Regions from separate parts of the Pseudoalteromonas sp. bablab_jr010 genome, predicted to be linked through region 2. Evidence: predicted binding sites of a transcription regulator. Region 2 holds the regulator's gene; each other region holds the start of a gene.
What was found. Region 2 encodes sigma-54, which starts transcription at its own class of promoters, with help from an activator protein. Its sites were predicted from a motif close to GTTGGCACGNNNNTNGNNT; they were not measured.

Region 1: the regulator sigma-54 is predicted to act here: its motif matches at 2,599-2,617, upstream of fliE (flagellar hook-basal body complex protein FliE).
Region 3: the regulator sigma-54 is predicted to act here: its motif matches at 3,078-3,096, upstream of JIG37_RS18650 (DUF1328 family protein).

What each region holds. Positions count from the first base shown of each region.
Region 1 is NZ_JACDWV010000087.1:205,693-211,163, reverse strand. Features, by position in the region: gene JIG37_RS09510 (ATP-binding protein) at 1-1,085, shown strand, start outside; gene JIG37_RS09505 (sigma-54 dependent transcriptional regulator) at 1,082-2,485, shown strand; gene fliE (flagellar hook-basal body complex protein FliE) at 2,656-2,988, shown strand; gene fliF (flagellar basal-body MS-ring/collar protein FliF) at 3,009-4,724, shown strand; gene fliG (flagellar motor switch protein FliG) at 4,717-5,471, shown strand, end outside.
Region 2 is NZ_JACDWV010000200.1:15,752-21,222, reverse strand. Features, by position in the region: gene kdsC (3-deoxy-manno-octulosonate-8-phosphatase KdsC) at 1-103, shown strand, start outside; gene lptC (LPS export ABC transporter periplasmic protein LptC) at 100-654, shown strand; gene lptA (lipopolysaccharide transport periplasmic protein LptA) at 644-1,165, shown strand; gene lptB (LPS export ABC transporter ATP-binding protein) at 1,162-1,887, shown strand; gene JIG37_RS20650 (RNA polymerase factor sigma-54) at 1,994-3,490, shown strand; gene hpf (ribosome hibernation promoting factor) at 3,517-3,804, shown strand; gene ptsN (PTS IIA-like nitrogen regulatory protein PtsN) at 3,808-4,260, shown strand; gene rapZ (RNase adapter RapZ) at 4,261-5,106, shown strand; gene JIG37_RS20630 (HPr family phosphocarrier protein) at 5,120-5,392, shown strand.
Region 3 is NZ_JACDWV010000191.1:6,532-12,002, reverse strand. Features, by position in the region: gene JIG37_RS18675 (aspartate kinase) at 1-477, shown strand, start outside; gene csrA (carbon storage regulator CsrA) at 571-762, shown strand; gene JIG37_RS18665 (YcxB family protein) at 789-1,256, opposite strand; gene JIG37_RS18660 (hypothetical protein) at 1,381-2,304, shown strand; gene JIG37_RS18655 (hypothetical protein) at 2,614-2,805, opposite strand; gene JIG37_RS18650 (DUF1328 family protein) at 2,858-3,031, opposite strand; gene JIG37_RS18645 (OadG family transporter subunit) at 3,566-3,814, shown strand; gene oadA (sodium-extruding oxaloacetate decarboxylase subunit alpha) at 3,830-5,471, shown strand, end outside.

The sequences.
Region 1 (5,471 bases), on a different contig from region 2:
AATTTATCACAGCCAAACAATATAACCCATGCCTACAGCAAGAAGAGTATGTGGGTGAATTGAGTGAGCTGCGCCAACAAGCCAGTTGGTTAGGCCATTTGGTTGATACCATGCCTGCGGGTGTGGTGGTTTTAGATGGCCGAGGCATGATCGCAAAAGCCAATCAAATTGCCATTGATATGCTAGGTGAACCCCTTGAAGGTGAAAAGTGGTTTAGCGTTATTCAACGCTCATTTCGACCACAGCAAGACGATGGACATGAAGTATCACTTAAAGATGGCCGTTTAATTAAGCTTGATATTACTGCGCTTGCTCCAGAGCCAGGGCAGTTAATTTTAATGACAGATTTAACTGAAACCAGGCGCTTACAAAAGCGAGTAGCACATATGCAGCGCTTAAGTGCGCTTGGCAAAATGGTCGCTTCGCTTGCTCATCAAGTCAGAACACCGTTATCAGCGGCCATGCTGTATGCCGCAAATTTAGGCTCAAAGCGATTGCCAGAAAGCTCGCGTGGCAACTTTCATACGAAGCTAATGTCGCGTTTAAAAGATTTAGAAACCCAAGTGAACGATATGCTGTTATTTGCCAAAAGTGGTGAGCAACAAGTGGTCGAAAGCGTTTCAATGCAACAGTTACTTAATGAAGTAAAAGCCGGTGCTGATGCTATGGTTGCACAAAATAACAGTGAACTTAGCGTGAACTTGCCTGAGCCAGATATTGAAATTATGGGTAATAAAACTGCTCTGGCGAGTGCTATTCAAAACCTGATCCACAATAGTATTCAAATTATTGGCTCTGATGCTGTGGTAACCCTGAGTGCCGAACGTGACGAAACTAGCGAAAACTGTGTTCGTATCAGTGTCAGTGATAATGGCCCAGGTGTTGATTTACGTCATGCCAACAAATTATTCGAACCTTTTTACACTACCAAAAGCCAAGGCACGGGGCTTGGACTTGCAGTTGTAAGTTCAGTAGCCAATGCGCACCAAGGACGGGTTGAAGTGACTAATAATGCTCATGGGGGAGCATGTTTTAGTTTGATCTTGCCAATTAGTGCAGAACCAATCTCAGCGGAGGCAAAATGAATACTAACTCTATTTTAGTCGTTGAAGACGACGCGGGCTTACGAGAAGCACTGATCGATACCCTTGAAATGTCGGGTATTGATTGCGTTGCTGCAGATAGCGCTGAACAAGCGATGATCTTGCTTAAGCAAAATAGCTATTCATTGGTTGTTAGTGATGTGCAAATGGGCGCCATGAGTGGCCTTGACCTATTACGTAGCATTAAACTTAATTATCCTGAGCTGCCGGTATTAATGATGACAGCCTATGCCACCATTGATGATGCTGTAGAAGCAATGCGTTTAGGTGCGATTGATTACATGGCAAAACCGTTTGCTCCAGAAGTGCTCCTTAACATGGTGAGTCGTTATCTACCTGAAAAGGAAAAAGAAACCGATGGCCCAATCGTTGCCGATCCATCGAGTATTAAGCTATTAGAGCTCGCGAGCAAAGTTGCCCGCTCAGATGCCAGTGTCATGGTACTCGGCCCAAGTGGCTCGGGTAAAGAAGTGTTGGCTCGTTTTATCCACGATAAATCAAATCGTAGCGATGCCCCCTTTGTGGCTATTAACTGCGCGGCTATTCCTGAAAACATGCTTGAAGCAACCTTATTCGGTTACGAAAAAGGGGCGTTTACCGGCGCTATTCAAGCCTGTCCGGGTAAATTTGAGCAAGCTCAAGGTGGTACCATCTTACTTGATGAAATCACTGAGATGGATTTAGGCTTGCAAGCTAAATTACTGCGTGTACTTCAAGAGCGCGAAGTAGAGCGCTTAGGTGGTCGTAAAACCATAGAGCTTGATGTTCGTGTTCTTGCTACAAGCAACCGAGATTTAAAAGAAGCAGTGAGCGAAAATCTATTTAGAGAAGACTTATATTATCGCTTAAATGTGTTTCCGCTAATGTGGAAACCATTAGCCGAGCGTCCTGGTGACATTGTTGTGTTGGCTGAGCATCTAATTGAGCGTCATTGCCTGAAAAGTAAAGAACCTATAGCTCAACTAAGTGAGGGTGCGAAACAAAAGCTGCTATCGCATGCTTGGCCAGGTAACGTTCGAGAGCTTGATAACGTTATTCAACGGGCGTTGATATTATGCGATGGTAATAGTATTCATCAAGATGATGTCTTTATTGAAGAGTTGCTTACGGCGGATATCAAGCCAGTCGCTACGCCACCACACAACGCACCAGTTTATCAAGAACAGCCTGTTGAAGTTAATCTAGATACCGTACCGCAAGTGAGTGAGCAGGGTAATTATAAAGACGAGCTGAAAGACAAAGAGCATCGTATTATTTTAGAAACCTTAGCGCGCTGTAATGGTAAGCGTAAAGAGGTTGCAGAAACCTTAGGTATCAGTCCGCGCACGTTACGTTATAAACTGGCGCAAATGCGAGACTTGGGTATCGCCTTACCTGCATAAACTCCTTTCAAAAAGTTAGTCAAACAAGCTCGCATTTTTGTGAGCTTGTTTGCTGTCAAAACTCTGACAAGTAAATTTATTGTTTTAAGTTGTTGAAAATATTCATTTTATTTTGTGGCACGGTTTGTGCTTTATCAGTGCATAAGTAAACTGCATTGTCAGAGAGTATTATGAAAGTTCAAAACAGCGCATTATTTCAAGAAATGCAATCTATGGCTTCAGAAGTTGGTCGTAGTAACTCAATTAATAATTTACCAACACAAACTCAGCCAACTTCATCGGCACAGTTTGGTGATTTACTTACCAATGCACTTGATACAGTGAATGGCTTACAACAAGAAGCAAAACAAAAGGTAACCGCGCTTGAAATGGGCGATCGCAGTGTTTCACTTGCGGACGTAATGATTGCTTCGCAAAAGTCATCAGTTGCCTTTGAAGCGACGGTACAGGTTCGCAATAAACTTGTTGAAGCTTATAAAGAAATTATGAACATGCCTGTGTAACTAGGTAGTGGAGAATTATTGTGGCGCAATCTAATCAATCAACTGATCTAGCCTTAGCAGGCGGCGGTATCGATGCAACCGATACTGACGATCAACAAGAGCAAAAGTCAGGCTACCTAAGTGCCTTAAATGGTGTAGACGTTTTACGCCAGGCTACTTTAGTGATTGCTTTAGCAATCTGTTTGGCTATCGCAATTTTTATTATTATTTGGGCTCGTCAGCCAGATATGCGTCCGCTTGGCAAAATGCCAACGGAAGAGCTAATTCAAACGCTGGACTTTTTAGACGCTCAAAAGATTGATTACGAACTTGATGGTAACGTCATCTCTGTTGAAGAAGGTGAATACCAAAACATTAAATTATTGATGGCTCGTGAAGGCCTAGAGCAAGCGCCAAGCTCAGGTACTGACATCATTATGCAAGACATGGGGTTTGGTGTAAGCCAACGCCTTGAACGTGAACGTTTAAAACATGGTCGTGAGCAACAGCTTGCACGTACCATCGAAGAGCTAAAAAATGTTACTCGCGCCAAAGTACTTTTAGCTATTCCAAAAGAAAACGTATTTGCTCGTCGTGAAAAACAACCTTCAGCAACGGTAGTACTAACCTTAAAACGCGGCCGTACGCTAGATGGTGAAGAAGTTGACTCAGTAGTTGATATTGTTGCCTCAGCAGTCCAAGGTTTATCGCCAGAGCGTGTTACTGTTACCGATCAAAATGGTCGTTTACTGAATTCAGGCTCACAAAACTCACTTGCTGCTCGCTCTCGTAAAGAGTATGAAATTGAGCGTAAGCGTGAAGAAGAATACTTAAATAAAATCGATAGCATCCTTATTCCAGTTGTAGGTTTAGGTAACTACACAGCGCAAGTCGACTTAAATATGGATTTTAGTGCAGTCGAAGAAACACAAAAACGTTATAACCCAGACTTACCCGCTGTGCGCAGTGAAACCACGTTCGAAGAAAACAACATTGGTGGTCTTGCTGTGGGCATTCCAGGTGCGCTAACGAATCAGCCGCCAGTTAACTCTAATATTCCTGAGGTCGCTGGCCAAGGTAGTGCAGGTTCAGCAACGAACCCAAGTCGTTCGCATAAAGAAGCAACACGTAACTACGAACTTGATACCACAATTTCGCATAAGCGCCAGCAAACCGGTGTTATCCGCCGCATCAGTGTGTCAGTTGCCGTTGATTATGTACCACAAGTAGGTGAAAACGGTGAGACAACTATGGTTCCTCGCTCTGTCGAAGCATTGTCAAATATTCGTCGCTTACTACAAGGTGGTGTTGGGTTTGATATGCAACGCGGTGATGCACTTGAAGTCGTTACAGTGCCATTTGTAAGACAAGATACAGGTGAAGCGATTGAAGTTCCACTTTGGGAGCAAGATTGGTTCATGAAGATGCTACGCTTAGCATTAGGTGCACTGGTTATCATCGTACTTATTGTCTTTGTTGTAAGACCTATGCTGAAACGTCTAATTTACCCAGACGATACACTAGAAGAATATGATGAAGATGCATTAAGTGCAGGTGTAGATATTGGTGATAGCACGCTAGATATGCTAAATAAAGACTTTGACTCTGCTGCTGTAGGATTCTCAAGTGATGGTACACTACAGCTGCCAGACTTACATGGCGATGAAGATTTACTCAAAGCAGTTCGTGCATTGGTTGCAAATGAACCAGAACTGTCTTCTCAAGTAGTGAAAGCGTGGTTAACAGAAGATGACTGATCAAGAACAAAAACAATTACCACCGGCGTTTGATGTTGATAAATTAGACGGTGTTGATAAGGCGGCAATCTTATTGCTGAGCTTATCAGAAGAAGATGCTGCGCAAATCCTTAAGCACTTAGAGCCAAAGCAAGTGCAAAAAGTGGGTATGGCAATGGCCGCACTAGATGATTTATCGCAAGCGAAAATTAGCGCAGTCCATAATTTGTTTATTGAGCAAATTCAAAGCTTCAGTACCATTGGCTTCCAGTCTGAAGACTTTATTAAAAAAGCCCTTACAGCAGCGCTTGGTGAAGACAAGGCTGCCAGCCTTATTGACCAAATTGTTATGGGCTCAGGGGCGAAAGGTCTTGATTCATTGAAATGGATGGACTCAAAGCAAGTGGCGAATATTATTCGCAACGAGCACCCGCAAATTCAAACCATTGTTTTATCGTATCTAGAGCCAGAGCAATCAGCGGAAATCTTGTCGCAATTCCCAGAAAAAGTGCGCTTAGATTTAACTATGCGTATTGCGAACCTTGAAGAAGTTCAACCAGCAGCATTGCAAGAGTTGAATGAAATCATGGAAAAACAATTTGCAGGTCAAGCAGGTGCGCAAGCTGCGAAAATGGGTGGCTTGAAAGCGGCTGCTGATATCATGAACTACCTAGATACCAATGTTGAAGGTCAGTTAATGGATTCAATCCGTGAACACGATGAAGAGATGTCACAGCAAATCCAAGACCTTATGTTTGTCTTTGAGAA
Region 2 (5,471 bases):
CACCACATTATTACCGGGTGGCTTTGGAGCCGTGCGTGAATTAACTGATTTACTGATGTTAGAAAACGGCAAGCCGTTAACTAGCGATGGAACCAGCGCATGAATATAGCCCGTATTTTACTGAGTATTGTTTTTGTCTGTTGCATGGTGTGGTTATGGTACCCGTACTTTAACCAGTCAACTGATACAATAACTAGTGAAGACGAGATCATCGCAACACCTGATTACACTGCCGTTGCTCTAAAGCAAACAGCTTATGACGAGCAAGGTAAAATTAGTCATAAAGTGGCAGCTGCAAAAATGGAGTTGTATCAACAATTAGGGTTTACCTTTTTTGAACAACCTATTTTTACTATTTATAGCGATCAGCAAGTTTGGCAAGTAAGAGCCAAAGAAGCTACTTTATACGAAAATGATCAGCTGATTTTTGAAGGGGATGTAGTTGCTAAAAACTTAACCCATAACGGTATGATCGAAGATATAAAAGCAGAAAATATTAATGTCGACATTGATAAAATGACGATGTTTTCAAAGCAACCTGTAACACTAACAGGACCGAATTTAAAAATTACCGGTAAAGGCTTAAAAGCCGATTTAAAAGCCGAAATTGTTGAGTTAACTAACCATACACGAACCATATACTATGACCAATAAACTGAAGAAATTACTCCTGATCCCAAGCTTATTGATTGCCTTTTCGGGCGCAGCTGCCGAGCAAACAGGCGCTCAAATTAGCATTAGCTCAGATCGCCAAATCGGTAAACTAAAAGATGGCGTTGGCATATTCGAAGGTAACGTAGAGATCGTGCATGGTGATCGTCGCATTACAGCAGAGCGACTTGAGGCACATGGCGGTGACACCGAAGGTACAGTCGAATTAATTATCGCTACAGGCAAACCAGCTTACTTCGAAGAAAAGCAAGCTGATGGTACCGTGATGAGCGCCAGCGCCGAAGAAGTTCGTTATGATGTTGCGAAGCGCTTCTTAACACTCAATGGCGAAGCTGAAGTCACTCAAGCGGGTCAAAAAGTAACGGCAAAAAGCATTACCTACGATATGGCTCAACAGCTGATCAGCGCAGAAAAAGACGAAAACTCAACAGATCGTGTACACACTATTTTAGTGCCTGTAGAAAATAAAAAAGACGATAAAGGCCAACCATGAGCACATTAAAAGCAGAGCTTTTAGCTAAAAGCTACAAAGGCCGCCAAGTGGTTAAAAATGTCGGTCTTGAAGTTGAAGCGGGCAGTATTGTTGGCTTGTTAGGGCCAAATGGTGCAGGTAAAACAACGACCTTCTATATGATTGTAGGCCTCGTACCAAGCGACAAAGGAAAAATAAGCATCGATGATAACGATATCACGCTTTTGCCAATGCACAGCCGTGCGCGCTTAGGTATTGGTTATCTACCACAAGAGTCGTCTATTTTTCGAAAATTAACAGTTTACCAAAACTTGATGGCCATATTAGAGACCCGCAAAGATCTTAACAAAACAACGCGCGAAGAGACGCTTAACAACTTATTAGATGAATTTAGCATTCAACATATTCGCGATAGCCAAGGTATGGCACTGTCAGGTGGTGAACGACGCCGCGTTGAAATTGCACGTGCATTAGCCGCTAATCCTAAATTTATCCTTTTAGATGAGCCTTTTGCTGGTGTTGATCCTATTTCAGTGTTAGATATAAAGAAAATTATTGAGCACCTAAAAAATCGTGGTATTGGTGTACTTATTACTGACCATAATGTTCGAGAAACCCTTGATGTTTGTGAAAAAGCCTACATTGTTTCTCATGGGGAGCTAATTGCATCAGGCACACCTGAGCACGTATTAGCAGACCAAACTGTACGTGATGTTTATCTAGGCGAGCAATTCAGGCTGTAACCATTACGCCACCGACTAGAGCATCTGCTAGACTTATACAATGACAATAAATCGATAACAGTGTCTTCACCGTTACCGATAACTTAAAAAGGATTGTTAGGGATACATGAGGCAATCATTACAGCTGCGCATGGGCCAGCAACTTACAATGACTCCACAACTGCAACAAGCCATTCGCTTGTTGCAGCTCAGTACATTGGATCTCCAGCAAGAAATTCAAGAAGCGCTTGATAGTAATCCTCTGCTTGAAGTGGAAGAAGCGGATTACAACGAAGAAAGCATCGGTAAGAATGAGCAAAAAGCGGAGTCTGACGATGTACAAGTCAGCGCGTCTGCCGACGAAGCACCTAGCGAATTCGAGCAAGAAAGCAGTGATGCTCTGAGTAAGGATACGGTTAGCGATGACTTAGCTATGGATGTTACGTGGGATGAGTACATGAGTGCCGCCCCATCAACATCGTCTGGGCCAATGCCTGAAGACGAGTCTATTTACCAAGGTGCTTCAACAGAAACACTGCAAGAATATTTAATGTGGCAACTACAGCTCACACCATTTAGTCCTACCGATGAAGCGATTGCCGTTGCCATCGTTGAAGCTATCGATGACTCAGGTATTTTAACGGTTAGCTGCGAAGATATTGTCGAAAGCTTTAATCAAAATAATGATGAAGAAGAAATCGAACTCGATGAAGTTGAAGCTGTCTTAAAAAGAATACAGTTATTCGATCCAGTTGGTATCGGCGCGCGAAGTTTACAAGAGTGCCTGTGTATACAACTTCGTCAATTCGATGCCAATACGCCATATTTAGCTGAAACTAAAATGGTTTTATCTGAGCATATCGAATTATTAGCAAGTCGCGACTATCGCACTTTAATGAAAAAGACTAAGCTTAAAGAAAACGAGCTTAAAGAAGTGATGACGCTCATTCACAGCTTAAATCCTAAGCCTGCGGATAGCATAGTACGCGAAGAATCTGAGTACGTCATACCCGATGTATCAGTGAAAAAAGTGAAAGGCCGCTGGGTAGTCGAGTTAAACCCAGATTGTATGCCAAAAATTAGAGTGAATAGCCAATATGCAGCGATGTCTCGCTCTGTTAAATCAAGTAGCGACAGCCAATTTATTCGTTCTCACTTACAAGAAGCAAAGTGGTTTATTAAGAGCTTAGAAAGCCGTAACGATACTTTACTAAAAGTGACCAACTGTATCGTGCAACAACAGCAAGCTTTCTTTGAACATGGCCCAGAAGCAATGAAGCCAATGGTGCTAAACGATGTCGCAGAAATGGTCGAAATGCATGAATCGACGATTTCTCGGGTTACAACACAAAAATATATGCATACCCCAAGGGGAATTTTTGAGTTGAAATATTTCTTCTCAAGCCATGTCAGCACCGAAAATGGTGGTGAGTGTTCTTCTACAGCAATTCGCGCTTTAATCAAGAAGTTAGTTGCTGCAGAAAACTCGGTTAAACCATTGAGTGATAGCAAAATTGCAGATATATTGGCTGAGCAAGGAATTAAAGTAGCTAGACGTACAATTGCAAAATATCGTGAGTCTCTAGCAATACCTCCGTCTAATCAGCGTAAAAGTCTGATTTAGACGTTTTACATAGAAGGAAAATGCTTATGCAACTAAATTTAACTGGTCGTCACGTAGAAGTCACTGATTCATTAAGAGACTATGTAAACACTAAGTTCGCAAAACTAGAAAGGCATTTTGATCATATTAATAATGTTCATGTCATTTTAGATGTAGAAAAATTAAGCCAAAAAGCAGAAGCAACTTTACATGTAAACGGAGGCGAGTTGTTCGCTTCTACAGAACATCAAGATATGTACGCAGCAATTGACTCATTGATCGATAAACTTGATCGCCAAGTCATTAAGCATAAAGAGAAATTAGCTCGACATTAAATTATGAAACTTAGTTCACTTACTAATCAGGACTGCAGCAAAGCTGCGGTCCTTTTTAATAGCAAAAAAAGAATTCTTGAGTATATTAGCGAGTTAGCTCACCAGCAGTTTCCTCATTTATCTCAACAAGATATCCTAGATGCTTTTCTGAACAGGGAAAAGTTAGGTAGTACAGGTATCGGCCGAGGAATAGCTATTCCCCACGGTCGAATGAGTGGTGCTGATGAACCTCATGCATTTATTATTGTCAGTGAATCTCCCATCAATTTTGATGCGATAGACAATCGTCCCGTTGATATTTTTGTGGCACTCATCGTACCAGATGGCGATTGCCAGTTGCACTTGAAGACCTTGTCAACAATTGCTGATAGACTTAAAGATAAAGATTTTTGTAAACAGTTGCGAAGTGCTACAAGCGATCAGCAACTATTTCAAGTAATTGCATCAGAGGCATAAATGGAATTAATAATTATCAGCGGTCGCTCAGGCTCGGGGAAATCGGTCGCTTTACGAGTTCTTGAAGACTTAGGCTACTACTGTGTTGATAATATTCCTGTCAACCTACTGCCTTCGCTCGTGCGAAGTGTTTCTGATAATTATGACAAAATTGCCGTCAGTATCGACGTACGTAACTTACCGAAAGAGCAGCAAGAGTTTAATGATATTCTTGAGTACCTGCCAGGTTTTGCAAACCCAACACTATTCTACCTAGATAGTGATGACCAAACCCTAATTAAGCGTTTTTCTGAAACTCGCCGTTTGCATCCATTATCGATTGATTCTTTACCGCTTGATCTTGCCATTAAACAAGAAAAAATCCTGCTGGATGTGCTGATCACCCGCGCTGACTTTATGATTGATACCACTGATTTGAGTGTTCATCAGTTAGCAGAATCAATTCGTGAAAAGATTTTAGGTAAGAAAGATAAAAAACTGATTATTACGTTTATGTCGTTTGGTTTTAAGCATGGTATTCCAAAAGAAGCTGACTACGTTTTTGATGCACGCTTTTTACCGAACCCACACTGGGAGCCTGATTTGAAGCCATTAACCGGCCTCGATCAGCCTGTCAGGGATTATTTAGCTAGCCACAGCATAGTGCAAAAGTTCACTTGGCAGATTCAAACCTTTGTACAGACTTGGTTGCCACATCTAGAGCGCAATAACCGCAGTTACCTAACCATTGCAATTGGTTGTACAGGAGGCCAACACCGTTCTGTTTACTTAGCGCAAACAATTGGTGAAAGCTTTTCTAAAACTCATGCTAATGTAAAAATTCGCCACCGCGAACAAGATATCTAACTAGGCACCAACAATGCACGCTGAAGATACCTTTTTAATTCAAAACAAACTTGGCTTACATGCTCGCGCTGCGACTGTTTTAGCGCAACTAGCACTGCAATTTGATGCCAAAATTACACTTTTTCAAGATGAGAAAGAAGCTGAAGGCGACAGCGTGTTAGCGTTAATGCTCCTTGAAAGTAGTCAAGGAAAAGAGGTTCGTGTTGTATGCGAAGGTCCTGACGCTGACGCTGCATTAACGGCAATCGGCGAATTAATTGCGCAACGCTTTCACGAGCAAGAATAGCATTTGCTAAGACTTCAAGGTTTACGGTAAACTTACTTCGGATATTTAAAATTCCCTTTAAATATCCTACTTTTATATC
Region 3 (5,471 bases), on a different contig from region 2:
CAAGCAAACATTGTGTCGGGTATCGCCTTTAATCGTGACGAAAGCTTGATTTACGTCAATGGCGTACACCAAGGAACGGAAAACCTTGCAAAAATTTTGAAACTTTTTGCAGAATTTGGCATCGAAATAGATATGATTAATCAAGTTAATCATAACTTTGAAAAAATAGACTATGCTTTTACTGTGCACACGAATGATTTTGAGCAAGCCCTTGAAATTTTGACCAGTAACCAAGATGGTATCAGCGCAGAATCTATTAAAGGGGTCAGCAATGTTGCCAAGGTGTCTGCAGTAGGTGTAGGGATGAAATCTCACTCTGGTGTGGCAAGTTTATTTTTTAATGCCCTTGCCGATGAAAACATCAAAGTGATGCTTGTATCGACATCAGAAATAAAGATATCAGTTTTAATTGACGAAAAGTATTTAGAACTGGCTGTACGTGCGCTACACAAAGTTTTTTTAACCGAAAATGAATAAGATCTAGAGTTTTTACTTACTTTTAAGTCTAGATTTCATTAGAATGTTTTTGACGCGGAATCTTTTAATTTTTTGGAACATGGGAGCAAGAGAATGCTAATACTAACTCGTAGAGTAGGTGAAACCCTAATGATCGGTGACGAAGTAACAGTTACTGTTCTTGGTGTTAAAGGAAATCAAGTTCGCATTGGTGTAAACGCACCGAAAGATGTATCAGTACATCGTGAAGAAATCTACATGCGAATTCAAGCAGAGAAATCTAACCCAAATCCGGGCAACGTTTAATCAGCGACAGATATTTTAAGAGCCACTCACTGAGTGGCTCTTTTATTTAGTTCGGCCGTCATTTCATCATTTAGCGCTTGTTTAGAAATATACTGCATACCGCGCTGTGCCTTTAAAATATAACCTCGCTCAGTTTCAATAATCTCACTAATCTGTTGCCAGCTTAATTGGTAGCTTTTATGCGGGTTTTCGGCCTTAACGCCTTCATCATCAAATACGATAGTCACTTCGCTGCCTGATGCACGGCTCATCATTTGTCTTGCGACCCACCATGGGCGCTTGTAATAAAACGATAAGCACTCAACGACGGCAAGCATAATCATAAAGCTACCAAGGTAATGATTCTCTAATTGATAAAACGCCAATAAGCCTAAGGTTATTAACAGTATCAACAGCGGGTATTTAGGCTTGGCTTGAGATGAATAAGGCAAAGACTCATCAAAGCATTCGTAATAATACGGTTTATCTAATGTGTAAGTTGTACTTAATGTCATTCGTGGGCTCACTTAATTTGCTGACAGCAGTTTAACATTGATAGAAAAAATCTGCCGTAGTTGGTTTTCATTTAGTTGTCATTGTGAGAGCTTAAGGTATGTGTATTTTAAAGGCGTAAGTTGTATGTTTGTTAGTTCAATGTCATTAGCACTTGCAATGACCACAAATACTTTTTTAGTTATGGGCGATATGCCATACACCCCGATTGATGAAATTAATCTCGCCAAAGGCGGAAAAATTACCAAGGCAATCGAAGCAACACCGCATGGCTTTTTAATACATCTTGGTGATATGAAATCGGGAGCACTTGCTTGCACGAACAAGCTTTTGCAAACAAATAAAGCGTTATTGACGTCATTGACCCCACAGCCTTTTATTTACACCCCCGGTGATAATGAATGGACCGATTGTGACCGAGAAAAGCTATCGGTACGTTTTGATGAGCTTGAGCGGCTAAGCTTTGTTAAAGGCTTAATGTTCGACGAGGCTTATACACAAAAAGCACAGCAACTACAGGGTTATGCCACACAAGCTGAAATGCTAGAGAATGCCCGTTGGCAGTTTGATGGTATTGAGTTTCGTACTTTGCATATACCGGGCACTTTTAATGGCCGCTCGCAAATTTTAAAAAGTGACAAAAACGCAGCACTTGATGCCGCTGACAAACGTGATAAGTACAACTTAATTTGGTTAAAACAAGCACTTGTTCAACAAGATGCTAAGGCCTATGTGTTTGGCTTTCAGGCTGATATTTACCACCCAAGCAGTAAACCCGCCTGTAGTGAATCGCAGCGCTCTAAATGTGATGCATTTAAACTATACCGAGATGCCATCAGCGACTTTGCAAAGCACACTAAGAAGCCTGTGCTTGTAATGCATGGTGATACCGGCCCATATTGTCAGCAGCCGTTAGCGAGTAACTTAACGCGTTTAAATGTCCCCGGAGATTTTGCTGTAAGCGATGTCGCAAAAGTAAGTTTTATCGACGGCCAATGGCATATAGCGAGTGTAACGACAAATGTGCCCCTCACTAAGGTATGTGAGTGATAACGTTGGGTAGAACGGAGACGCAGTCAGAGCCATCAGCTTTCAGCCGTCAGCTATCAGATTAAAACCCAACAAGTTAGCGAGTTTGAGGCTCACGTAGGCGTGAAATTTATTTCGCGCGGTGGTTTATAAAGTCATCAGACTTTAAACCCAAGTTAAGACTTGTAGGAGGCGTTTTAACGCCGAAAAACTCACGCTATAGCCAAAAGTTCACGGTTAAAATCATTCCTACGATTATCTCAGATCTCATGCATCATTTAAAAAACAAAAAAGCGGCACTTGGCCGCTTTTCTTAAGTATGGTGTGCTATTAGCAGTTAGTTTCTTCTGCGTTAACACCTTCTTTTACTTCTTCACATGCATCTTCAACTGCATTTTGTGTATCAGTAATTGCTTCGTCAATACGCTCACCTGCGTCTTCAGCAGAGTTGTCTTCACAACCCATGATGAAAAGACCTGAAAATAGGGCGATAGTTGCGGCTTTTAAAGTTGAATTTTTCATAATGAAATTCCTTGTAAATTTAAAAATAAAGTAAGTGGTTATCTGCTTTTAACTACTTAGGGACGTTGCCTCTAAGTGCTCCTGATACCAGCGAAATAACAAGTAATACTAAAAATATAAAAAAGATAATCTTAGCGATGCCTGCAGCGGCTCCTGCGATACCGCCAAAACCTAACACTGCTGCGATTAACGCGATAACTAGAAAAGTAATTGTCCAGCGTAACATAGTGGTCTCCTTGGCTATTTAAATTTTCTTAAGTTCGATGTAACTGAAGCGAGTTCTGTGCCAGAACTTTTATTTTATATATTTCAATGGGTTGTGTGTTTTTGTTGTTCTTTAGAGGGTTCATCATTTGGTAACTTTTACGAGTAAGCATGTAACTTATTCATAGTGATATTTTTTCATATTGAGATGCATGAGAAAAAGAGATAATGCACTAATAAATGGTAAGACCAATTTAACATTATTTGGGTTGGCTACCTCTAACACCTTGTTGTGTGTGGTTTTTAGCCATTTTGTTGCTATTAATTAATAGTTCAGCATATAACGACTGGCTATATTGATTATTTATATCATCTATAGCGGGGCTTTAAATGCATAAATAGTGGGGTGTTAATTATATGTACGTCATGTTATTTTAAATTTAATTGGTTTTACCAATTTACAATGGTGCTATACAAATGAATTTTGTTTGTTATTATTGGTGCATAATTATTTAACAAAAATAACTTTTTATTTTAAGTAAGCGAGGGGAGTCGTATGGATATAGGTGGATTACTCACCACTGCGGCCAGTTTGATGGTGACAGGCATGGTAGGCGTGTTTGTTTTTCTGACTATTTTGATTTCAGCAGTCACTTTAATGTCAAAGCTGGTGGGTCGATTTGATGATCCTGCAACTGCAGAACCTACGCGTACAGCAAAAGTTCAACCTCAACAGGGTGTGCCACAGGCACATATTGCAGCAATCAGCGCTGCAATTGCTCAATTTCGAAATAAACAAAAATAACGGGGCAGCTTAAACATGGCTAAATTAAAACTAACCGAACTAGTATTGCGCGACGCACACCAGTCTCTTTTGGCAACGCGTATGCGCTTAGACGACATGCTACCCATGACAGAAAAACTCGATAATGCGGGTTATTGGTCAATTGAATCATGGGGTGGTGCGACGTTTGACTCGTGTATCCGTTATTTAGGTGAAGATCCTTGGCAACGTATTCGCGAGCTAAAAGCGGCAATGCCAAACACTAAGCAACAAATGCTACTACGCGGACAGAATCTTCTAGGTTACCGTCATTATGCTGATGATGTAGTCGAAAAGTTTGTTGAGCGTGCCCACAAAAACGGTGTTGATGTTTTCCGTATTTTCGATGCGATGAACGATGTGCGTAACCTTGAAACTGCCATTAAAGCTGCTGTTAAAGTAGGTGCTCATGCCCAAGGTACTATTTCGTACACAGTAAGCCCAGTCCATACGCTTGATATGTGGCTTGAGCTTGCAAAACAACTAGAAGATCTTGGTTGTCATTCAATTTGTATCAAAGATATGGCAGGTTTATTAAAGCCTTATGATTGTGAACAGTTGATCAAAGGTTTAAAAGAAACTGTGTCTATTCCTATTGCGATGCAATGCCACGCGACCACAGGTTTAAGCACTGCAACTTACCAAAAAGCGATCGATGCAGGTATCGATATGCTTGATACGGCTATTTCGTCAATGAGTATGACCTATGGTCATAGCGCCACAGAAACCATCGTTTCAATTGTAGAAGGCACTGAGCGAGACACAGGCCTTGATTTAAACCAATTAGAAGAAATTGCTGCTTACTTCCGTGACGTACGCAAGAAATATGCTGCATTTGAAGGCAGCCTTAAAGGCGTTGATGGACGTATCTTATTAGCGCAAGTGCCGGGCGGCATGTTAACTAATATGGAAAATCAGCTTAAAGAGCAAGGTGCTGCTGACAAACTTGATCAAGTATTACTCGAGATCCCGCGTGTTCGCGAAGACTTAGGTTACATTCCACTCGTTACACCAACCTCGCAAATTGTTGGTACTCAAGCGGTACTTAATGTTTTGACTGGCGAGCGATATAAAACCATCACTAAAGAAACTGCGGGTGTGCTTAAAGGCGAGTATGGTGCAACACCAGCGCCAATGAATAAAGAGCTGCAAGAACGTGTACTAGATGGCGCTGAAGCAATCACTTGCCGTCCTGCTGATAAGCTTGAGCCTGAACTTGAGAAGCTTGAAGCAGAGTTATTAAGTGAAGCTAAAGAGCAAGGTTTAGAGCTTGCTGATGACGTGATTGATGATGTGCTTACTTACGCATTATTCCCTCAAATTGGCCTTAAGTTTATTAAAAACCGTAACAACCCTGATGCGTTTGAAGCAATTCCAACGGGTGAAGTTGCTAAGTCAGAAAGCAAACCAGCCGCTTCAAGTCCTGCAAAAGCAGAGCAATACAGCGTTAAAGTTGACGGTAAAGTTTACGATGTGGTCGTAGCGCAAGGTGGTGAACTAAAAGAAGTAACTCTAAAAGACAGTGAGTTAATTCCTCAATCTGCCTCAGCGTCTGTTAGCGAAACCTTAAACGCGCCGTTAGCAGGCAATATTTTCAAAGTGAAAGTAAAAGCTGGCCAAACAGTAAATGAAGGTGATG